DNA from 2 places in the Bacillus sp. MUM 13 genome. Region 1 is predicted to be linked to the other one. Evidence: riboswitches for the same ligand, from Rfam matches in the RefSeq annotation. Region 1 holds a riboswitch; the other holds the start of a gene.
What was found. A riboswitch is a leader RNA that binds a small molecule or an ion and turns the genes downstream of it on or off. The one in region 1 is predicted to bind FMN.
Positions count from the first base shown of each region.

Region 2: linked by a shared signal. The riboswitch ahead of BIV59_RS05120 (ECF transporter S component) and the one ahead of ribD (bifunctional diaminohydroxyphosphoribosylaminopyrimidine deaminase/5-amino-6-(5-phosphoribosylamino)uracil reductase RibD) in region 1 are both predicted to bind FMN.

Region 1 covers NZ_MLYQ01000038.1:117,078-128,989, forward strand. Annotated here, with positions in the region: gene BIV59_RS11630 (NAD(P)/FAD-dependent oxidoreductase) at 1-890, opposite strand, end outside; gene BIV59_RS11635 (FecCD family ABC transporter permease) at 916-1,950, opposite strand; gene BIV59_RS11640 (FecCD family ABC transporter permease) at 1,950-2,993, opposite strand; gene BIV59_RS11645 (iron-hydroxamate ABC transporter substrate-binding protein) at 3,116-4,063, opposite strand; gene BIV59_RS11650 (biotin transporter BioY) at 4,321-4,917, shown strand; gene abc-f (ribosomal protection-like ABC-F family protein) at 5,066-6,949, opposite strand; gene BIV59_RS24415 (RAxF-45 family protein) at 7,194-7,343, opposite strand; gene ribH (6,7-dimethyl-8-ribityllumazine synthase) at 7,437-7,904, opposite strand; gene BIV59_RS11665 (bifunctional 3,4-dihydroxy-2-butanone-4-phosphate synthase/GTP cyclohydrolase II) at 7,917-9,110, opposite strand; gene ribE (riboflavin synthase) at 9,130-9,771, opposite strand; gene ribD (bifunctional diaminohydroxyphosphoribosylaminopyrimidine deaminase/5-amino-6-(5-phosphoribosylamino)uracil reductase RibD) at 9,753-10,859, opposite strand; FMN riboswitch at 11,035-11,165, opposite strand; gene BIV59_RS11680 (BA5345 family protein) at 11,364-11,912, opposite strand, start outside.
Region 2 covers NZ_MLYQ01000015.1:5,071-16,982, reverse strand. Annotated here, with positions in the region: gene sigX (RNA polymerase sigma factor SigX) at 1-473, shown strand, start outside; gene BIV59_RS05130 (hypothetical protein) at 448-1,638, shown strand; gene BIV59_RS23525 (hypothetical protein) at 1,737-1,901, shown strand; gene serA (phosphoglycerate dehydrogenase) at 2,153-3,727, opposite strand; FMN riboswitch at 4,129-4,261, shown strand; gene BIV59_RS05120 (ECF transporter S component) at 4,433-5,014, shown strand; gene BIV59_RS05110 (group-specific protein) at 5,469-5,705, opposite strand; gene BIV59_RS05105 (Bax inhibitor-1/YccA family protein) at 5,870-6,505, shown strand; gene BIV59_RS05100 (acyl-CoA thioesterase) at 6,584-7,096, opposite strand; gene BIV59_RS05095 (DinB family protein) at 7,423-7,905, opposite strand; gene BIV59_RS05090 (anti-sigma factor) at 7,971-8,687, opposite strand; gene BIV59_RS05085 (RNA polymerase sigma factor) at 8,668-9,243, opposite strand; gene BIV59_RS05080 (ABC transporter ATP-binding protein) at 9,431-11,248, shown strand; gene BIV59_RS05075 (GDSL-type esterase/lipase family protein) at 11,366-11,912, opposite strand, start outside.

The DNA.
Region 1 (11,912 bases):
AATCGGAGCTTATGCGGATGTATGACAGAATCCCCTGCTGCGAATATTCCAGGAATATTGGTTTCCATATCTCCATTCACAACAATCCGGCCTTCTTCGATTTGCAAACCCCACTCTCTGATAGGACCAAGATCAATGCAGAAGCCATGGCTGACAATTAACGCATCCATGCTTAGCGTTCTTAGCCCGCCTGTTTCTGCATTCTTGATGGTTATCCCGCTTGCTTTCTCTCCATTTCCATGAAGCTCTTCAATGCTATAGGGAGTTAAAACTTCAACAGAAGAATTCTTCAGCAGAGATTCATCGCTTTCGTGGCAGCTGAATTCATTTTTCCTGTGTACAATGGTCACTTTTCGTGCAACCTTCTCCAGTTCATTTGCCCAGTCTACCGCAGAGTTTCCCCCTCCGGAAATGACAACATCCTTGTCCGTAAAATCCCGCATATCATTAATTGCATAATGAAGGTTGCCGCCTTCATACTGTGAAGCCCCTTTAACATCTAGCTTGATGGTCTTAAGCGTCCCCATTCCAGTAGTAAGGATAATTGTCTTTGTATGGTGCACTTCTCCATTTGTGCTGCTTAATACAAACGTTCCATCCTTCATCCTTTCCATACCGGCAATCTGCTGTCCCAAAACAATCGAAGGCTTAAAGGTGCCTGCCTGTTCAGTAAGCTGCTTGATTAAATCTTCCCCTTTTATTCCTGGAATCCCGCCAATATCACGGATGGTCTTTTCAGGAAAAAAATAGGATACCTTTCCGCCAAGCTGCGGCAAAAATTCAATAACCTTAGTCTTCAATTCTCTCATCCCGCTGTAAAATGCCGTAAATAAGCCTATAGGCCCGCCGCCAATTATGGTTACATCATATAATTCCCGATTACTGTCCATCTCATTTGAGCTCCTTTTGATGAATTTATGCTTTTGATCTAGATAATAAATAAAGAAAATATGGCGCCCCAATAATGGCCACAACAATACCTGCGTGAATTTCAGAGGGCTGGAGCACAGTCCTCCCTATCGTGTCTGCCGCAAGTAATAACAGTGACCCTGTCAGAGCAGATGCCGGGATCAGGTATTTATGCCCCGTACCGATAAGCCTCTTAGCCATGTGAGGACCGATTAAACCAATAAAGCCGATTCCGCCGCTCACAGAAACACTTGCCGCTGCCAGAAAGACTGCAGCAGCCAAGAGCTTCAGTCTTTCTCTCTCAACGGGCATTCCAAGTCCGGCAGCCAATTGGTCTCCAAAGCCCAGCACGTCCAAGCTGCGGGATTTATAAATTACATAAGGAATTAAGAGTAAAATCCACGGAAGCAAAGTAAGGACATGCTTCCAGCTTGTGCCCCAGATGCTTCCAGCCAGCCAGACTGCCAGAAAATCAAATTGCCTTGGGTTAAGCTTAAGCATTAAGACGATCATCAATGCACTAATCCCTGCTGACACGCCAATGCCGTTTAACAGCAGCCGGCCAGGCAGCAGGCCTTCGTTTTTTTTATAAGTCAGCATATAAATCAGCGCTGCAGCCATGCCGCCTCCCAGCAGAGCCAAAAAAGGCAGAAGCAAGACTGGGGCATCCATGCTGTTTGGATAAAACGAGATAAATAAGACAACCAATAACCCCGCACCCGCCGTTATTCCGAGTATACCCGGATCGGCAAGAGGATTGCGGGTCACTCCCTGCAGCACACAGCCGGATACAGCCAGACCGCTTCCGATCAGGATAGAAATGATAATCCTCGGAAGCCGGAACTCGAAAAGAATCAGGCTCTGCTTTTCGTCTCCCATTCCAAATAAAGTCTTAACGACCTCAGAAGGGCTAAGCTTTGTATAACCCGTGTCCATACTAATAAAAAAAATCACCAAAATGGCGAGCGTCAGAATAAATAAGACAGTAAATCTTCTTATTCTTTTTCTTCGTTCCATTTCGGCAAAAATGGCTTCGTCCATCACAGTGACCTCCCTTCTCTGCGTGCAACAAACAAAAAGAAAGGCACACCGATCAATGCAAATAGAGCTCCGATGGGTGTTTCAAATGGCGGATTAATCATTCTTGCCCCTATATCAGCAAAAGTCATCAGCAAACCTCCAAGTATTCCGGAGCAAGGAATAATCCAGCGGTAATCCACGCCTACCAGGTATCTTGTCAAATGCGGAATGACGAGCCCGACAAATCCAATTGGCCCTACCGCAGAAACAGCAGTACCAGCCAGAATGAGAATGACGAGGGAACAGGCAAGCTTTACAAGCCCAGTTCTCTGGCCAAGACCTTTAGCTACATCTTCCCCAAGACTCAAAAGAGTGATAGATCGTGAAAGCATGAGTGCAAAAAGAAGCGCGATAACAAACCAGGGGAACATGATTCTCAGCTGCTCCCACTTCACGCCTGCTGCTCCTCCCGCAAACCAGAAAGCAAGATCCTGGCTAAGCTTAAAATGGATAGCAATCCCCTCGCTCATTGCCGTCATAAGTGCAGTAACAGAAGCTCCTGCCAAAACCAGCCTCATCGGTGAAAGGCCGCCTTTGGCCAGTGATCCTGTCCCGTAGACAAGAATGGCTGCAAGCGCCGCACCCAGAAAGGAAAAAAGAATTAGAGAGTTATAGGATAGTCCAGGAAAAAAGGCAAAGCATATAGCGACCATTAATACAGCCCCGGCATTAAGCCCCATCAGCCCGGAATCCGCCAGCGGATTCCTTGTCATGCCCTGCATGATGGCCCCGCTTACTGCAAAAGCAGCACCAACTATAACATCCGCCAATGACCTTGGCAGACGGAGTTCCCTGATTATAGTGTGCTTAGGCATATCAGGGTTGTAGCTGAAAATGGCGGACCATACGGTTTTAAGGTCAATGTCCGCGGCTCCGACCGAGATGGAAAAGGCGACTCCGAACAGCAGGGCAAGCATGCCTGCTGTCAGGATAAGCGTCGCTGCCCATGGCCTTGTATGCAGTTTTTCATTAGGTTTTTCTATACTTTCCAATTCTTCATTCATTTACTTCGCCTCAGATTTTCATTTGGTGTATTTCCTGAAAATGGCCCGGCAATAACCGGGTCCCGATTTGTTATTTAAACATGGTTTCTTTTAGAATAGCTGTTTTCGTAAACTTTGTTTTTTTACTTATGATTGATTAATTTATCAGTAATGAATTTTAACTGGCCTTCCTGCGAAATAGGATCATTGAAGTAAAACCCTATTGGATCAATTTCGAACACCCTGTCATTTTTGACAGCGTCCAGGTCCTTCCATACCTTGCTTTTATAAGTTTTGCTGCCATTATCATCTACAGACCATGGACTTGTAAAAATGTAGTCTCCTGCTATTTCCGGTATTTTTTCAAGAGAATATTGAGCATAGCCGGTTTTAGAGTCAATGGCATCTCTTTGGATTGCTGCAGGAGCTTTTAAGCCGAATTCAGTATAGATAATTTCCCCGCCCCGGCCAAAGGTGGCGCCAAAAGCATTGATTTCCTTAGCAGTAGGCTGAATCAAGGCAACGGTTTTGTTTCCGACCGCCTTTTGGACCTGCGGCTTGTATTCTGCAATTTTCTTGTCCCAATCAGAAAGCCACTTGTCCGCTTTCTTTTCAGTACCGGTCATTTTTCCGAATTCCTTAAGCTGATCCTTTGAATTCAATTTTGAATAATCAATCGCCACTGTTGGAGCGATTTTTTCAAGCTTATCGATAGCCGGATAAGTAGTCCAGGCAATAATTAAATCTGGATTCAGTGCAAGAATTTTTTCGATAGAAGTGCCATCGCCAAGATTGGCGACTCCCTTTGTTTTACCTTTATAGAATGGATTGTTAAATACATTGTCAGGTGCACCAACAGGCTTGATGCCAAGAGTCAGGAAATCACCATAATAACTGTCTGCCACCAGTACAACCCTTTTTGGGTGCTTTGGTATTTTAATAACTCCATTCTCTGCTTTATATGTAATCATCCCTGATTTTTTACTTTCTTTAGGTTCCTGTTTATCAGATCCATTGCTGCAGGCGCTGAGCACAGCTGCAAATGCAACCAGCAAAATCATTGTAAACAGGCTTTTCTTTTTGTTAAACATGGTTTACCCCCAGATTAATATTGATAATCATTATCACTTAATATGATAACAAGTATTCTTAGTGAAGTAAATAGGCTTTATTAGTCTGTTTCCTTTGACTTAGTTCAGTGATTCTCAGCCAAGAATTCTTCCTCCACAATCATTAAGACTAGCAGGATGATGAAATATGTTAACCCGAATAAAAAACAAGTTGACATTAAGCCAAAAAAACCTTTATCCTCTATATATAACACTATTACTTTAACGGAGGAATTCAAATGAAAAGGAAGTTTACTGCGTTTGATTTAACACTCGGGGGCATGTTCATCGCTTTAATGATGATCGGTGCAAACATCACCTCACTCATTCCTTTCATGGTTGTCGGCGGTGTTCCGATTACCCTGCAGACTTTTTTCGCTATTTTAGCAGGAACCATTTTAGGCAGCCGACTCGGAGCTTTTACCATGATGGCTTATGCACTGGTTGGACTTGTTGGCGTGCCTGTATTTGCTAAATTTAGCGGCGGAGTTTCAACTATGGTCAGCCCTACTTTCGGTTTTATTCTTTCATACATACTAACAGCTTATGCAGCAGGGAAAATCTCAGAAAAAAGCCGGACACTCCCTGCATTCATTATTGGTGCTCTTGCAGGGATGATCATCAATTATGTCATCGGCACAAACTGGATGTATTATGCCTATAAACTTTGGGCAAGTGCTCCGGAAGGATTCACATATAAAATGGCTTGGGCGTGGATGGCCGTTCCTCTTCCGAAGGATATCATCTTAGCTGTTTTGGCTGGAGTCATGTCTTATCGCTTAGATAAAACCGTATTATCCCGAAGCAAAATCAGAAGGACAAAAACGGCTGCTTAATTGCTGCCGAATAAAGAGACTGTTAACCGAGCCATTAGTCATTGACCCGGAACAGTCTCTTTTTTATAAGCTCAATTATAGTTTTTCAGGTCTATTATCCTCAGCAAACGATAAAGTCAGTAAATGCGTGATAAAGCTGACTGCTGAATTATAAACCATCTAACTCGGTGTAAAGCTCCTCTATCTTCTGCTCTGCCTGCATCAGGCGCTCGTGCAATTTCTGCAGCTCCTGCAAATCTGTTTCATTTTCCATTTCTCCCGCCAGCTGCCTTGCCTGAAGCTCTGCTTTTTCCATTTCAGCTTCTATCTTTTCCATATCTTTTTTAGTTTCTTCCTTTTTTTCTTTTTCTCTTTTTCTTGCTGGCCGCACATCTTCTTGAACGAATTCACTGAAGTTCTTCCTGCTCCATTCATCCAGTTTTTTTCTTGCCCAGCTATAGTTCCCGGCAAAGGCATGCAGGCTTTCATTTTCCATCCAGTAGGTTTTATCAAACAGTTTATCCAGCAAATACCGGTCATGTGACACTGCAAGGATTGTACCGCAAAAATCCTCAAGCGCATCCTCAAGCACTTCCCGGGAATCAATGTCAAGGTGGTTTGTAGGTTCATCCAGTATCAAGAAGTTAATATCCTGATGCATGAGCTGAGCCAGGCGAAGCCGCATTCTTTCGCCGCCGCTCAGCTGTCCAACCTTGCGGAAAACCGCTGCTCCGTAAAATAAAAAACCTGCCAGAATACGCCTTGCCTGCCCCTCATCAACCATTGCTTCTTGCCGGAAGGCCTCAATAACAGTTTCGTTTCCATTTGAGTTATACAGATGCTGCGAAAGGTAGCCTATCTTGACATTGCTTCCAATGCGAATTTCACCTTTGTCCGGGTGAACATCTCCAAGCAGCATCTTGAGCAAAGTGGACTTCCCGGTACCATTTCTTCCTACAATGCTAGCGCGGTCCTGATATTGAAGCTGCAGGTTTGCATCCTTAAACAGCATCTTGTTTCCATATGCTTTAGCTGCATTTTTCACAGCCATCACATCTTTTCCGCTTCTTCCAGCCGTCTCGAACTGCAGTCCCATTTTTTTTCTTTCAATAATTGGGCGCTTCAGCTTTTCGATCCTCTCAAGAGCTCTTTCCATATTTCTTGCTCTTTTATGCAAACCTTCATTAGGAGGATTCGCCTGATTGGCCCATTCTCTCAATCTCTTGATTGCATCCTTCATTTTCTTGATTTTTTTTTGCTGCTCCTGATAAGCCTGAAATTCCTCAAGCAGCCTCTTTTCTTTTTCAATGACAAAACCTGAGTAATTCTGATGATATACAGTTGCTTCTCCGTCTTCTAGGTCAATGATTTTCGTTGCTGTTTCATCAAGGAAGTAACGATCATGGGAAACAACAGCCACTGCCCCATCATACTCCCGGATAAATCGCTCAAGCCATTCTGCTGCGTAAATATCCAGGTGATTGGTCGGCTCATCAAGCAGCAATAAATCCGGCTTTTGAAGCAAAATGAGCCCTAAGCATATTTTGGTCTGCTCCCCTCCGCTGAGTGATAAAAAGGGGGAATTCAGTAAGCTCTCTATGCCAAGTCCATTCGCAATCCTTGATATTTGGGCCTCCATGCTGTACCCGTCAAGAAGTGAAAATCGTTCCTGGAGGAAGCCATATTCCTCCAGCTTACGTGATAAAGCAGACTCATCGATTTCAGATGCCATGGATTCCTCATACTCACTCATTTTTTCATAAATTGAAATGGCCTCATCAAAGGCAGACATTAAAACATCCCTGCCCTGCGTATTTTCGGGGAAGGATGGGAGCTGAGACAAATACCCGATTTTCAATCCCTTTTTCACAAATATAGAACCGGAGTCAGGCGTTTCTGCACCGGCTAATAATTTTAAAATCGTTGTCTTGCCGCCTCCGTTTCTACCGACCAGACCGATTCTCTCTTTTTCTTTTATCTCCAGTGATAAATTTTCAAAGACCATGCTGCCTCCGTACATTTTGCTGACCTGATTCATTCCGCAAAGAATCATGTTTATGACTCCCTTTCTCTTCTTTATTTCAGGCTCTGCCAAACTTGCCTGCTGATTTGCACTTAACACAGAACTTCAGGGCGTTCCCCCAAAGCCATATTTTAGTTTCCGGACATAAAAAAGACCGCAGGAAAGAAGTTTGCAGCTTCTTCCCGCGGCCAGTTAAAAAAAAAGAGAGCTCTCAAAAAGCTCTCTTTTTCCCATTCTATAAGTTAAGGGTGAAGAGACTTCTAATCATTCCGTTTCATGTATTCAGTTGTAAAAAAGGCAGACTTCCCCCTTGATTACAATCCTCATGAAAAATTGCACGGCAAATATACATAAAGTCCAGCCATTGCTCGCGCAAAATAGAATGATTCATCTCTTTCACCTCCATTAAAAATTTTAGAATCATGTAAATTTTATAATAATTCAGCTAACTTTACAATAAAAAAATTGGATAACAAGGGATAAAGTTATCCTCTGTTATCCAATTCTTCTTTATTCTTTAACCTATCATTTTTTGCAAGTTTGCCATTTCTATGGCTGAAACAGCAGAATCGTAGCCTTTATTTCCAGCTTTCGTACCGGCGCGTTCTATAGCCTGTTCAATATTTTCTGTAGTCAGTACCCCAAATATCACAGGTACTCCTGTTTCAAGGGAAACAGAAGCAATGCCTTTTGCTGCTTCATTGCAAACATAGTCATAATGGGAAGTTGCACCCCTGATCACTGTACCAAGACAAATGACTGCATCATATCTATTTGTATTGACCAATTTTTTTGCAATCATCGGGATTTCAAAAGCCCCAGGAACCCAGGCGATATCAATGTCCTCTTCATTAAGACCATGACGCTTTAAGCCATCCAGTGCTCCCCCAAGCAGTTTGCCTGTAATGAATTCATTGAATCTTCCAACCACAATTCCAACTTTCAATCCTGAACCTACTAAGTTTCCTTCAAATGTATTACCCATTTTTTATTCCTCCTATAATGACAGCAGATGCCCCATTTTCACTTTTTTTGTGTGCAGATAGTGTTCATTTTCTTTAATTGCCGGAATCTCAATTGCCACACGTTCTGTTATTTCAAGTCCATAACCGGTTAGGCCTGACATTTTTTTCGGATTATTCGTCATAAGCCTCATTTTCGTGATGCCGAGATCCTTTAATATTTGAGCTCCAATTCCATAGTCTCTCAGCTCAGCGGGAAATCCAAGCTTCTCATTGGCTTGAATCGTATCATAGCCATGTTCTTGCAATTCGTAAGCTTTAAGTTTGTTCATCAGGCCGATGCCGCGCCCTTCTTGCCTCATATAAAGCAGCACACCATTTCCTTCAGACTCGATCCGTGCCAGCGCGGCATGCAGCTGCGGTCCGCAGTCACAGCGGTGCGAGCCGAAAATATCTCCTGTCAGACATTCAGAATGCACACGGACAAGCACTGGCTTATCAGGATCGATTTCACCCTTGATTAATGCAAAGTGATCCTGCTGGTCAAAGGCATTAGAATAGCCAATCATCCTGAAATCGCCAAATGATGTCGGAAGCTTCACTTCCGCTTCTCTTTTCACGCTTTGCTCATTTTCTCTGCGATATGCAATGAGGTCCGCGATTGATATCATCTTTAGTCCATGCTCTTTAGCAATAATAGCCAGATCGGGCACTCTTGCCATTGTTCCATCTTCATTCATGATTTCACAAATAACCCCTGCGGGAGCAGTTCCTGAAAGCTTTGCTAAATCAACGGCAGCTTCTGTATGTCCGGCACGGCGGAGGACACCGCCTTCCTTTGCAATCAAAGGAAAAACATGGCCCGGCCGCTTCAAATCTTCTGGAACAGTATTTTCATTGAGAAGTTCAAGGATTGTCAGCGAACGGTCATAAGCACTAATTCCTGTTGATGTATTTTTGTGATCAATACTCACAGTGAATGCTGTTCCAAAAGGATCGGTATTTTTTCCAATCATAGGATGCAGGTCCAGCTTTTGCGCTAATTCTCCAGAGATACTTGTACAAATCAAACCGCGTCCATATTTCGCCATAAAGTTGATGACCTCTGGAGTGGCCTTATCTGCTGCGGCTACAAAATCACCTTCATTTTCACGGTCTTCATCATCTATTACAATGACAATTTTCCCGGCTGCGATGTCCGCTAGTGCCTCTTCAATACTGCTCAGCATATCAATCAGCTCCTTTTTATCAAAATCCGCTTTTCTCCAGCAGTTCGTAAGTAACAGACGTTTTAGTCTGTTTTTCCCGATTATTTTGATGGTACATGTATTTTCCAATCATATCCGCTTCAATGTTGACAATTTCTCCCGGCGCTTTTCTCCCTAATACAGTTTCTTTGTGAGTGTGCGGAATCAGGGATATGGTCAGCTGATTTTCAGATAGATCAAAGACAGTCAGACTCACACCATCGATGGCAACTGAGCCTTTTGGAATGCAGTATTTATACACATATTCAGGAACTTCAATTACATAGTAAACGGCATTCTCCTTATGCTGTTTTTTCACTATCATTCCTGTTCCATCCACATGTCCGGAAACAAAATGCCCTCCAAACCTGCCGTTCGCAGCCATGGCTCTTTCAAGATTAACAGGTGACCCGGCTTTTAGATTAATCAGTGACGTAGCATTTACCGTTTCTGGCATCACGTCCAACGTAAAAGAATTACTCTTATATTCTGTAACTGTTAAACATACCCCGTTGACCGAAATGCTGTCACCAAGATGCATGTCATGTGTAATTTTATTTGAAAGTATGGTCAATTCCATACTGTTTCGGCCTTTCTTTATACCGCCAACAGTGCCGATATCTTCTACGATTCCTGTGAACATTTCTCCACCTGCTTTAAACGTGATGTAATTTTAAGGTCTTTCCCGATTCTCTCCACCTTCTCAAAATCCAGGGAATATGCATCAGTCATCATCTTCACATTCAGGTCTCCGAACATACCGTGAGCTTTTTTGCCGGCAAGTTTCGGAGCGATATACGTTATCATGCGGCCTACAGCCTTTTCCTTCAAAAAGCTGGCATTCACTTCGGCGCCTCCTTCTACATAAAGAGAAGTGATTCCCCGTTTCGCCAGTATCTTCAATACATCCATAATTTTTATAGAATCAGATGGCATTCTCAACACTTTAACTTTGTCTGACTGTATGCGATCTATATTTTTTTGTTCAGCCTCTGAACCTGTAATAATAAGGGTTTCAGCCGTTCCATCTATTATTGCCGCGCAATCTATAGGCGTCCTTAGATGAGTATCCAGAATGATGCGGACGGGCTGCCTTGCTCCCCGTTCTATTCTGTTCGTCAGCCGCGGATTATCTTTTAAGACCGTATTAATTCCAACAAGGATAGCGTCATGCCGGCTTCTTTCCCTGTGAACGTCGAGCCTTGATTCTTCACAAGTGATCCACTTGCTGTCACCCGATTCTGCAGCAGATTTTCCATCAAGAGTCACAGCCTGCTTCATCGTGACAAATGGTGTGCCGGTCCTGATAAAATGAAAAAACACTTCATTCAGCTCGTCACCCTTTTCTGATAAAAGTCCGCTATGAACCTCTATGCCTGCTTCTTCAAGCATCTTGATTCCTTTTCCTGCAACAAGAGGATTAGGATCTGCTGAAGATATATACACTTTTTTTATTCCCGCCTTTATTAGAGCAGCTGCACATGGAGGAGTTTTTCCGAAATGGCTGCACGGCTCCAGTGTTACATACATGGAGGCATCCCTTGCTTTTTCGCCAGCCATTTTAAGAGCATGTATTTCTGCATGATCTTCCCCGGCTTTCAAATGCGCTCCCATTCCGGCAATCTCCCCATCTTTGACTATGACAGCACCAACCGCCGGATTAGGCGAAGTTTGGCCTGCAGCCGCAGCAGCAAGACCTAAAGCAATCTCCATATACTCTTGATCGTTCATTCATTCACCCTCTTTTCATGTTTGGACCATTTAGGTCCTTCTGAAAAAATAAAAACCTCTCAGGGATTCCTAAGAGGTTTTAAGGGAGAATATGGATTTTTTAGTCATAACCAAATAAGCCTATTACAAAAGATTTTTTTGCTCCAGACCTTGCGATTTATGTCTTTTTTTTCCATATGTCCTTCTCCCATCCAGACTATACTGTCGGCTTTGGAATTTCACCAAATCCTGCCTTATTCAGGCTCGCGGGCTTAGAATTGCTTCATCACCGCCGGTTGGGATTCTCACCCGACCCCGAAGGACTGCGTATTTATGAACTTTCTTGTACTGCAAACAAACCTGCACTTCCTCTTCCGTTTAACAGATCCAGCAAAAACAGCCATGCTCTGTTACCCTTCAGACTGGTCAAATTTGATTACCTGTAATACTATCACCATACTAAAAAAAGAACAAGGAATTTATATCCCTGTTCTACACTGAAGACTCGATAAAGCAGTTATTGCCTTACTTCAGCCAGCTATATTCATGATGAATTCTTTTCTTGAAGTATTCCAGATTCCCCATATAGTGTCTCTGATTCAGATAAACAATCAGCAGAATTGCTGCATTGACTGCTGCGCTTATCCAAAAGGCAAAATCAAAATTTTTGAAGTACAAGATACCAATCAGCAGATTTACAATTAATGCAAGAAGAAGACTGCAGGACGCAGCTCTTAAATCACCCGCAGTTTCAAGAAGCCTGTTGTGCCTCACTCTCATTTTTTCTCCATTCACATGAATGGAGAAAAACACCTCAAGCTCATACTCCTGGCTGTAATAGAAGTTCCTATTTTTCAAAACCGATCCGAAAAACATGCTGATTTGATAAATGATATACCCTGCAGGAAGCCCTGCCCCTGCCAGGATTATGGCCGCCCCAGCAAGCCAGGCACCGTCTTCACCTTTTAGTTCTGATAGGCTATATGACTGGCCGGCTAATATATTAACCAAAACTCCCCCTATAAATATCCATCCTGGAATAATCGATCTTATTAGATTCTTTCTCTCTGCAAT
Region 2 (11,912 bases), on a different contig from region 1:
GAGAAACAGCAGAAGATATCGTCCAGGAAGTCTATATCAGGGTGCTGAAGTCATATGAGCAATTTCAGGGGAAAAGCAGTGAAAAGACCTGGCTTTATTCCATTGCCAGAAATGCAGCAATTGATCATTTCCGAAAGCAAAAAGGCTTTAAGGAAAGGCTTTTCCATAATTTCGATTGGAATAAGCAGACGGTAAAGGACACAGCACCCCTGCCGGAGGAAATAGCACTGCAAAAAGAAGATATTCAGCAAATTTATAAAAGCCTCGACCGCTGCACGATGGACCAAAAATCTGTCCTGGTGCTGCGCTTTGTACAGGGGCTTTCGACGGCTGAAGCGGCAGAGGTGCTGAACTGGAGCTTAAGCAAGGTGAAAACAACACAGCACAGAGCTTTGAAGGCCGTTAAAAAAATGATGGAGGAGTATATAGGAGAGGAGGGGGAGCAAAATGAAAAAATCCCGATGGAGCGATGATGAAATAAAAAAACTGCTTCATCAAATGCCTGAAATCAGTGATAAACGCAACCAAGTAGAAATCTATCAGTCTCTTTTTTCTCTAAAATTATTTAAAAGAAAGAGAAGCTGGATTCCTGCCGTTACAGCAGCTTTTTCTTTGGTTATTATTTTGCTGCTTTCCGTTTCATTTTTTTATGAAAGAAATCATCTTTCCAGCCAAATCTATATGAAACAGGCAAACAGCACACGTGCAGATAAACAGATTGACAGGAGCAATCTTGCAGCTGATGATTCTGTCAATCAAAAGACGGCTTCTGAAAAAATGGTTTCCGGAAAACTGCAGGGAGCTGGCGGCGAGAATCCGGCTGGGAAATCAGAAGCTGCCATGCTGTCAAAAAACAGGGTTATTACAATAGGGGTACCGGACCGGCAATTTAATTTAATTATTCCAGTTTCATTAGAAGTGAAACAATTTCCAGAAAGCAAAAGGCTGGATGTGCTGAAAAAAAATATGGATGGCCTCAAAGGTAAAGTCTTGGGGTTAGGGGATTATTATCCTCTTCAGCTGACTTTTGCTAAAAATCCCGGTGAATCCAGTATAAATATAGACATCCCGGCAAAAAGCCGTGCCATTAGAGATGATCAGCTTTTTTTGAGAACGATCCGCCAAACAATGAAGTATCAGCATGTTGTCAAATTCACGCTATCGGAAAATGGGAAAGCGGGAGCAAGCTTCCCGGAAACCGGGTGGATTAGAGAAGAAAAGCTTCAGGCAAGCTCCAGGCAGTCATACCTTATTTATCAGGCCGATACGAAATCTCCATCCTATATCGTGCCGTACATGGAATATAGCTATATTGGAGATGCGCTTGCATCGGCCAAAAAAAATCCAGGCATAGAGGGAGTAAAGCCTTCGATTCCGAGGGCACTTAAATGGACGAAAATCCTGGAAAACAAAAAAGAAAAAAAAGTAACGATTTTTCTTTCTTCTGATTCCGAGCTGAAAGATACAAAAGCAGGTTCACAAACCGTAGAAGCAATTTTATTTACAGCAAAGGATTTCGGCTATGAATGGGTTAATTTTAAAAATCCGCCTCTTGCAAAAATCGGCAATTTCCAATTAAACAGAGCTATAAGAGTGCCCCAAGCTCCAAATGTCATTTCATCAATCAAAAACCAATAATAGCCAAATTCAGAACTGAAAACATTCCTCTAAGACCGTTCTATATTGAACACTTTTCACATACCATAAAAAAGTATAAACGGCTTAGGGGGTATCTGATGCTTGATTATGGAAAAAGGCTGCTGATTGCAGTCATTATTGGACTATGCGTTGGGTTATTAATTATTGGCGGAAAAAGCGGACATGCTCAAGAAAAAAGGGAGCAGGCATTTTCCGGGAGCAACTGGAGCCGGTCAGTATGCATGCATGATTCCTGGAGCTGATAAATGACACACCGGGAAGCAGAGATTTTTTTCTGTAAATGCATGGGAAAAAGGAGAATGAGATGCATTCTCCTTTTTTGAATTTGTTTACATGCATGTTTTTGTACAATTACTAAGAGGACTGCCAAGCACCCTCCTCACACGGGCTGCGGCCAGATTTCGCCTCTGGCGCCCATCCTCAGAAGCAAATCATCCCCAATAGTACAGAATGCAGTCATATACTTTAACAAAGCCAATACTTTAATTGAAAGTCACAGTGTGATTCTGGACATGAATGTGATATCATCCAAGTCACCCAGTTTGCCGGAAGCTTCTTCGTTAAGGCGTTTATCGAAGGATAATACCATAATGGCTTCTCCGCCCGCTTCTTTTCGGCCTACCTGCATAGTGGCAATATTCACATCATGGTCTCCGAGTATTTTTCCCACTCTTCCAATAACACCGGGGCGGTCTCTATGCTGAATATAAAGAAAATTCCCCTCGGGATGGAAATCAATGTTAAAGCCGTTTAAGGTGACAATTCTTGAATGATAACCCTCTATGTGCGTACCGCTAATGCCCAGCAGCCCTGTATCTCCTTTTGCAGTGACGGTAATGAGATTTGAGTAACCGGAAGTTTCAGCCGCAATCTTCTCCCCGATAGTCACTCCCCGTTCTTTTGCCACTAAAAGGGCATTCACCTCATTGACGGGAATATCTAAACGGTGTTTGAAAAAGCCGGATATTAAGCTTTTTGTCAATATTGAGTGATCAAAATCAAGGTCGCTTCCTGCGTAGGTAACCGATATCTCGTGAATTCCTTCCTTCATGCATTGTGAAACGATAGAGCCCATTTGCTTTACAAGCTGATAATACGGCTGTACTTTTTCGAATAATTCCTTTGATATAGCAGGAAGATTTATTGAATTGGAAACAGGATTTCCATTTAAAAACAGCAGTACCTCCTGAGCGACCTGTGTTGCCACATTGAGCTGAGCTTCTTTAGTTGAAGCACCGAGATGCGGAGTAGCGATGACAGAATCCAGCGTTAGCAGCTTATGACCAAGAGGAGGCTCTATAGCAAATACATCTATGGCAGCACCGGCAATGTGGCCTTCCTGTATCAGGGTATACAAATCATCTTCATTAATAATGCCGCCGCGTGCGCAATTCAGAAGATATACACCTTTTTTGCATGTGCTGAGATTTTCTTTGTTTAATAGATTCCTAGTATCTTTTGTCAATGGAGTATGGACGGTAATGATATCGGCTGTTTTCAGCAGCTCCTCAAGAGATAAAGAGAGGACGCCCATCTTTTTAGCGCGTTCCGCTGTCAAAAAGGGGTCATAAACCGCTGGTGTCATGCCAAACACTTTGGCTCTTTTGGCAATTTCACTGCCAATTCGCCCCATGCCCACGATTCCCAGTGTTTTTCCGTATAGTTCAGTGCCAGTGAAGGATGAGCGTTTCCATTCTCCATTCTTAAGGGAAGAATGAGCCTGTGGAATGTGGCGCATTAATGAAGCCATCATGGCAAAAGTATGCTCAGCAGTGGACATGGTATTTCCGTCTGGTGCATTTACAACAACGATGCCGCGCTTAGTAGCTGCCGGGACGTCGATATTATCAATGCCTACACCTGCACGTGCAATGATTTTTAAATTCGGCATACGATCCATTAATTCTTCTGTGACGGTTGTCGCGCTCCTGACCAGAATCGCATCAACCTGATCAAGCTCTTCTTCTGCTTCTGTTACTGTTTTGTTTATGAGAAGGATGTCCGGCGCCTCAAGAAGAGGGCCTAGTCCTTCGGGCTTAATAGCATCTGCAATTAAAATATGATACACCATGTACACCTGCCTATAAGAATTTTCTGTCAATTTTACAGAAGGTTTTACAAACTGTCAATTTAGTAAATACAAATGTAAACGCTTAACGGAATTATTATGCTGGAAAGATAATTTCGGCAGGGCCTCAGAAAGGCTGTCAGCAGAAGAAATTCTGCTTCCAAAGGGGAGCTGATGAAAAAAAGAAAATATATTTTTTAAATAAAGTTATGTTAAAGCTTTATGCTGATACTAATTACTGACTGAAGGGGGATTGCGGGGAATGTTTGGGGCTGCCATACTTCCCGCCTGAACGTAAGCCAGCAAGCCGAATCTCAGGGGCACTTTATAGAATATAATCAAATGACTTTTCAAGAAAAAGAAAATCGTATATAATCTAAAAGTGTAAGATAATTTTATAGGTCTATCTTCGGGGCGGGGTGAGATTCCCCACCGGCGGTGATGAAGGATTAACCTTCTAAGCCCGCGAGCCTTAGGGCAGGATTTGGTGAGATTCCAAAGCCGACAGTATAGTCTGGATGGGAGAAGATGGAGGTTCCGGCAACGTTCAAAACAGCATGTCTGCTGAACGTTTGTTTGCTGATGCCGCTATTTATCCCTTTAATTTCAATGTGAATTAAAGGGTTTTTTATTGGAATCTGCAGGCAAAAAAGGAACCAATCCTCTTTTTCGTGGGGTAGACACAAAAAAGAAGGAGAGAGAACTATGAAAGAAAGTAAAGTTAAAAAAATGGTCACAGTGGCGATGCTCGGGAGTCTGGCATATCTTTTGATGCTGCTGAATTTTCCGTTTCCCGGTTTGCCTCCATATCTGAAAATCGATTTCAGTGATCTTCCAGCTTTGGTTGCTGCCTTGATTTTTGGGCCATTGGCCGGCATTCTGGTTGAATTCATTAAAAACCTGCTGGATTTTGTCGTGATTGGAAGCCCTACAGGTGTCCCTGTTGGACATATTGCAAATTTTGTAGCAGGAGTTGTTTTTGTTCTTCCTGCATATTATATCTATAAAAAAGCGAGCTCTAAAAAAGGAATGACATTAGGGCTTGCCGGGGGAGCTGTTTCGATGGCGATCCTGATGAGCCTGCTGAATTATTTTGTCTTTCTTCCGGCGTATACGATGTTCATGGGATGGGCGGCAATGTCTGGCGAACAAACAAGACAGCTTGTAACGACAGCGATCCTTCCGTTCAATATGATTAAGGGTGTATTAATGGGGATTGTATTTATGCTGCTGTTCACACGCCTTCACCCCTGGATCAATAAACAGGCACGCTATAAAAATGCTTAAATTTTGCAGGAAAAGCCGAAAGCATAACAAGCTTTCGGCTTTTGTATGCAGTAAGAATTTTTCCTCAGAGCTCATTGGGAACATAAATGGATAACCTTAAAAAGGCTGCCGGATTTGTTGGCAGCCTTTAGACTTATCGGTATTTTTTTGTCTCTGTCCTAATATCCCTAAAGCATAATGTTTTAGGCTGTTTTCGTAAACTTTGCAGCTACCTGAACCAGTGGCTGTTTTCCTCTCCAGGATGCTTCGCTTTCCGCGGGGCGTGCGCTGAGCCTCCTCAACTTGCGTCTGCGGGCTCTCACCTGACACGCTGATCCCGCAGGACTCTCCGCACCTTCCGCTCCAATCAACCTGCTATAACAATCGATTTGCCTCGAGAACTTTTTAGGAAGCAACAATCTTTGGGAAAAGAGTTCTGCATAAATATAGGCCCGGAATCCCGGGCCTGCTTTAATCACAGTGTTTCTTTGAATATTTGTAAAAACAATTGATTTCTTTTCTCCTGTTCTTCTTTGGAGGAGAGGTCATACTTTTTCAATAAATGAAATACTTCATTTAGCTGTTCCTGGCGAGATTCCATTGCAGTAAACTGCTTAAGCCCGTTTAAAACATCTTCTGGCAAAAATTTTCGCTGCTGTTCAATTTTTAGTTTTATATCCGCTTCACTATGATTCAATTTGCATTCGCTCATTTTAATTTCCCTCCATACCAATTTTCCTTCGATACTGAATAAGATTAGACCAAAAATGATAAAAATGAAACTTATCTGCATTTGTTTCGTATTAATAAATAGTACTGTTAAAGCTCTATGCTAAGCAGAGCTTAATAGATATAATTCTTTTTCGAGGTGAATTCATGTATACACAGACTGCCCCTAATTATATGCCATCCGTGCTTCGCTCTTTTGCTTTATCACTGGCCGTTTCCGTTATTGGAATGGCAGCGGGGATGTATATTCCGCAGGCGCTGTTTCTCCCTCTTGCCCTTCTTGAAGCGGCCATGCTGATCGGCGCCTTTATCATGAGGAAGAAACAATCCATAGGATATACTTTCCTTTATCTGTTCACTTTTATCTCTGGCATTACAACCTATCCGATCATTGCCCACTATATTGCCGAATCTGGAGCTAATGTGGTATTAATGGCCGGAGTTACTGCTACTGCAGTTTTTGGCGGGTTGGCACTTTATGCATCAGCCACTAAACGTGACCTTTCTTTTCTCGGCGGATTTTTGTTTGCTGCCCTTCTTGCTTTAGTGGTACTGGGCATTTTTAATATTTTTTCCCCGCTTAGCTCAATGGCCATGCTGATTTATTCTTTTATTGGAATATTAGTATTCAGCGGTTATGTTTTATTTGATATCAACAGAATGAAACACTACGGAGTAAGTGCCGAAGAAGTGCCGCTGATGGCTTTGAATCTGTATCTGGATTTCATCAACCTTTTCATAAATATCCTTCGTTTCTTTGGGATCCTCTCAAACGACGATTAAGGGACAGTTTGAAGAGTAACATTAAACAGGAAAAAAACACAAAAAAACCAGCTTTCCCAGAAGCTGGTTTTTTTGTGTTTACCAAGGCAGGTCAACGCCAAACGTGCTTGCAATATCCTGGGTATCTTTTCTTCTGTTTTTTCGCAGTTCAGCTCGCGATTTGGCTGTCTGATAGAGGCTTTTCTCCATTTCTGTCTGCGGAACAACTTTAGGCACAGGCTGCGGCTTGCCGTCTTTGTCAATTGCAACGAATGTTAAAAACGACATTGCACAAAGGTTCCGTTCTCCAGAAAGCAGATCTTCAGCCACAACCTTTACAACAATTTCCATAGAAGACCTTCCGGTGTAAGTGACAAAAGATTCAAGACAAACGGCATTTCCTTCAAGAATAGGGTGCATAAAATCCACGGAGTCTGTAGATGCAGTAACCACAGAATTCCTGGCATGGCGCATTGCAGAAATTGCCGCCACATCATCTATGTAAGCCATTAATTTGCCTCCGAACATTGTCCCGATGTTATTCGTATCGGGGGGAAGCACCATACTGGTTTTAATCACCAGTGAATCACGGCAATACTTGATTTCTTCCATATTTTCAATCTCCTTTTTCAACGTAAGTTTTTCTCTATTTACATTATACTAAAGTAATTTACCTATGCCAAATAAAGGCTAATATAACTCTAATTTTACCTTATTGGAAAAAAATATTTAAAAATCATTTTCTTAGTATATTTTATGAACTCTTATTTTTCGCTCCAAATAATCACCTGGCAATATTACAAATGCTATGAAACGAGGGAGGATTCCCGCTCCAAAATGCACCCTTTCCACGTGGCGGGCGGAGAGCCCGCAGGAGTCTTCCACCTTACACTCCAGAACTACAATTCTGAAGAGAATAGCCTATAATAAACACTTTATTAGATTCTTGATTTGGTTTCTTCTATTTGCTGAAGGTGCCGCTTTTCGTGCAGGCCCACAAATGGAACCCATTGCTTTAAGCTTAAGTCTCCAAAAAGCGGGTGCCTGAATGATTTTTGGTTCAAATCTTCTTCACTGGCGGTTCCTGTTACTTTAATAAAATCCATTCTTGATTGTTCAAGCTTCTTTTTCATTTCATCCAGAGAAATATAGGAATCCCCAGGAATGACAAAAGGAGGAGCATCAACCTTTGTTGAACGGTCTGTTGTCATTTCTATCGGTTTAGGGGAAACTTCCTTTTTCTCATTGCCTGCAAGTGAAACTGAAAACGACTTGGTTATAGACCGTTCCATCAAGTATAAATGCTCAAGAATCTGCATAATGCTCCATCCTCCGCCTTCTGGCACTGCATTCAATTTTGACTGCGGTAAATTTTCAACACTTTCCAAAACGGATTTTCTGATAGCATCATTTTCATTCATTTATATCTCCTCCATTTGCCTCTTTTTTTACATACAAAGCTTTCCAACTCTATAAAACTGACATGCTATAGCGGTTTGCTCAGCAAAATATTTCCCTTAGGCGTCTGGCTTTTTTCATCAGGTTCAAGCGTGATGGCAATGGTATCCCACTTATGGCTGCGGAATGAATCCAGCTTAAATACGACTCCTCCTTCACCAGAATCGTTTGGCACAAAGGAACCGGCACGATATGGCTTTCCTTTCTCCAAAAGCCAAACCTGATAAACTTCTTTTCCTTTCATTTTATCCAGCTTATCAGCATGCACCACCAATTCTAAACTGGTATCATTTTTGATCATAAGTGCCTTTGCATTTGACTGAATGTGATCTGATGCCTTTAAACTCACAGCTTTTTCAACTTTATCAATGGCATTTACCTGTTCTGTTGCAGTGTTTTTCTGACTGCCGCTGTTCACAACAGCATAGACATTCCCAAGAAGAGATAAAAACAGGGCTGCCGCAAGCATTGGCTTTAACCAATTATTTTCACGTGCAGCTTTTTTCGCGGGCTCTGCCGCTGGTTCCTCAGTAAATACATTCCCCAGAATACGTTCCTTCATGCCAATTGGCGGTTCGATCGGCTCAGATGCAAATGGCAGGTCTTGCATAAGTCTTTGCCACTCGTCTAATTCATTACGGCATTCTTCACATCCTGTAAGATGCTTTTCAAATCTTTTTTTATCCATATCACTCAGTTGGCCATTCATATAATCCAAAATTGGTTCACAAGTCTTTTTTTCCAAGGTATTCCCCTCCTTTATATCCAAATGCATGTAAATGTTTTTTTAGGTGTGCAAGCGCAAGACGGATCCTTCCTTTTACCGTACCGAGCGGCAAATTACAGGAATCTGCAATCTTCTGCTGTGATAATCCTTTAAAATAAAACAGTTCCACCATTTTCTGCTGCTCTTCCCCAAGCTCTGATATTGCTTTCCTGAGAATGCTTCCGTTTTCTCTCCACTCCGCTAGATCTTCAACACTCGGATTATCACTTGGAATGGTATCCTGATTTTCAAGTACTGCTGATTCCTTCTTTTTTCTTAGCTGATCAATGCAAGTATTTCGGGTCACCGTCAGCAGCCAGCTTGAAAACTTCCCTTTTCCTTCATCGTAATATCCTTTTCCGGCCCATAACTTAATAAATACCTCTTGGACAATTTCTTCAGATAACTCACTTTGTCCTGTCATTTTGTATGTAAAGGAAAACAGGAGTTTGGCGTATCGGTCATAAATAGCTTCTAAAGCCTTCTTATCGCCGAGCTTCATTTTTTGATATAGCTGTGCTTCAACATCACTCATATATATCTCCTTTTTCTTTATTCATCCCACCTGATTATAACAGTTTTCGTATAACTGTCTTTTGTAATAGTTTTACAGATAGCCTATCAAAATTTGACTTCAGCCAATATAACGATTTAAATTGAATTTCAGATGCATATAAATAGAAATTCACTTAAAATTGTTTACCGAATAAGGAGGGAACAAGTTGGCAAGCCATATTCCTTTTAGCCATAGCGGCCGCAGTGCAGCGAGTGCAGCTCCTTCTAAAGGAAGCATTTGGAGCATGCTCAAGCAAATGTTTCGGAGGGTGCAGTCCAAATGGATTTATTTAATCGGCATTGCTCTTAGCATGCTTTCTATATCATGCCTGGAGTTTGTCATTCCGCAAATGACTCAGTACACGATCGACAAACTTATTCCAGGCAAGCAATTTCACCAATTGATCATTATAGCGCTATCTATACTTGGCGCAGCCATATTTCTCGGTATCTTGAACTACTTTAACACCTATATGGTATCTGTAATTGGCCAGCATGCCATTTTAGATCTTCGCAACAATATGTACAGCCATATACAAACACTTGATATGAAATTTTTTGATAAAAACAGAACCGGTGACATTATGTCCCGCGTCACAAACGACGTTAATATTCTTCAGCAGCTGATATCATCAAGCATGCTTGCGGTATTCACTGATATTGTTACATTCTTCGCCATTGCCGTTTATATGCTTTTTATAAACTGGAAGCTTACGGTTGTTTTATTGCTGACATTTCCGTTCATGATATATTTCACCCGTTCATTTGGAAAGAAAATCAGAAGGTCTTTTCGGACTGTGCAGGATTCGGTTGCAGATGTCAGCAATCAGCTGCAGGATTCCATATCCGGAATGAGGCTGATTCAATCCTTTACAAACGAAGAACATGAGTCAGCGCGCTTTGGAGAAAAAAACAAAGAAAACATGTCAGCAAATCTTAAGTCAGTTCGTCTAAGGGCTTTGCTTGGCCCTATCATCGACTTATTTAATAATATCGGACTGATTGCCGTCATTGTAATTGGGGCATGGCAGGTGATGACCGGCCATTTTACTATAGGGTCCATTGTGGCTTTTATGGCCTATTTAAGGCTGCTTCAAAGCCCGGTGCGTAATTTCAGCCGAGTGATAAGCACTGTTCAGCAATCCGCTGCGGCATATGAAAGAATTACAGAGATACTTGAAACCAAACCTGTCATTTTTGATAAAAAACAGGCAATAGAACTTCCGCCGCTTAAAGAAGGCATCGAGTTCAAAAATGTGCATTTTTCTTATGAGGAGAATGTTCCTGTTATTAAAAACCTCAATCTTAAAATCCCAAAGGGGCAGCTCACTGCACTTGCTGGTTCCTCAGGTGCCGGAAAATCTACAATTGCCAGTTTGCTTGTAAGGTTTTATGACCCCATACAGGGATGCATTCAAATAGATGGTTATGACCTTAGAGATGTTACTTTAAAATCACTCAGGGGCCAAATAGGGATAGTCTCTCAAGATATCTTCTTATTCAATGGAACCATCAGGGATAATATCGCCTATGGAAACATTTCAGCAAGCGACCAGGAAATAATGGATGCGGCAAAGGCCGCCAATGCACATGAGTTCATTATGGCATTCCCCAAAGGCTATGATTCTCAAGTCGGGGAAAGGGGTGTGAAACTATCTGGGGGGCAAAAACAGAGAATTGCCATCAGCAGGGCTTTATTGAGAAGCCCGGAAATCATTATTTTAGATGAAGCGACCGCCTCTCTTGATACCGAGTCCGAGCATTTAATCCAGGAAGCTTTGTCACACCTTTTGATAAACCGGACAAGCATTGTAATTGCACACAGGCTATCAACGATAAAAATGGCTGACCAAATTATTGTCATTGAAGATGGGCAAGTCGCAGAGTCCGGGACTCACAGCCAATTGCTGGAAGCAGGCGGCAGATACAAAACATTGCATAATCTGCAATTTCCAAACAAGGGCATAAAAGAAAACAAAAAATAAATGCCTGTCCCATTGCAGTCACAAGGCGGCATTGCTTCAGGAGCCAGCTGCTTACACTTATTTAAACTCCAACATGCAAACAAGCACATGCTAATTGGCATGTGCTTGTTATTTATCCTAAAAACGCTGGACTTCAAGGATTTTTCTCGTTATTAACTCGTATCCCTTTTTATTCGGATGAAGAGAATCACTAAAGTATTTACTTTTTTCTATGTGTTTAAAGCAATCGTTTGTTGGTACATACTTCATTTTAGTATGTTTATTCGTTTCTGCCAAAATGGAATCGTTCCAGTCATCAATTTGCTTTTCAATTGAATGGCTGGCGGGATACGGGTTATAAAGCCCCAGCACCAATATTGGAGCCTGCTTATTTTCACTCCTCAATATGCTCAGTATTTTATGTAAATGCTGGATGTATACTGGCTTTTCTTTGCGAATATTGTTTACATGCAAAGGAGAAAGGTCCCCGCCATTGCTGTTCAGTAAATCGTTCGTCCCGATGAAAACAATCATACTTTCTGCTTCTTTTAATTTTGTCCTGATTTGTAAATCATCCAGCTGGTTTAAAACTCCATCAGTTTCCTGTCCATATATACCGTAATTCCATACATGAATATTTCCTTTTGAACTGCGGGAGTTAACCTTGTCCTCAAGCCTGCCAGCA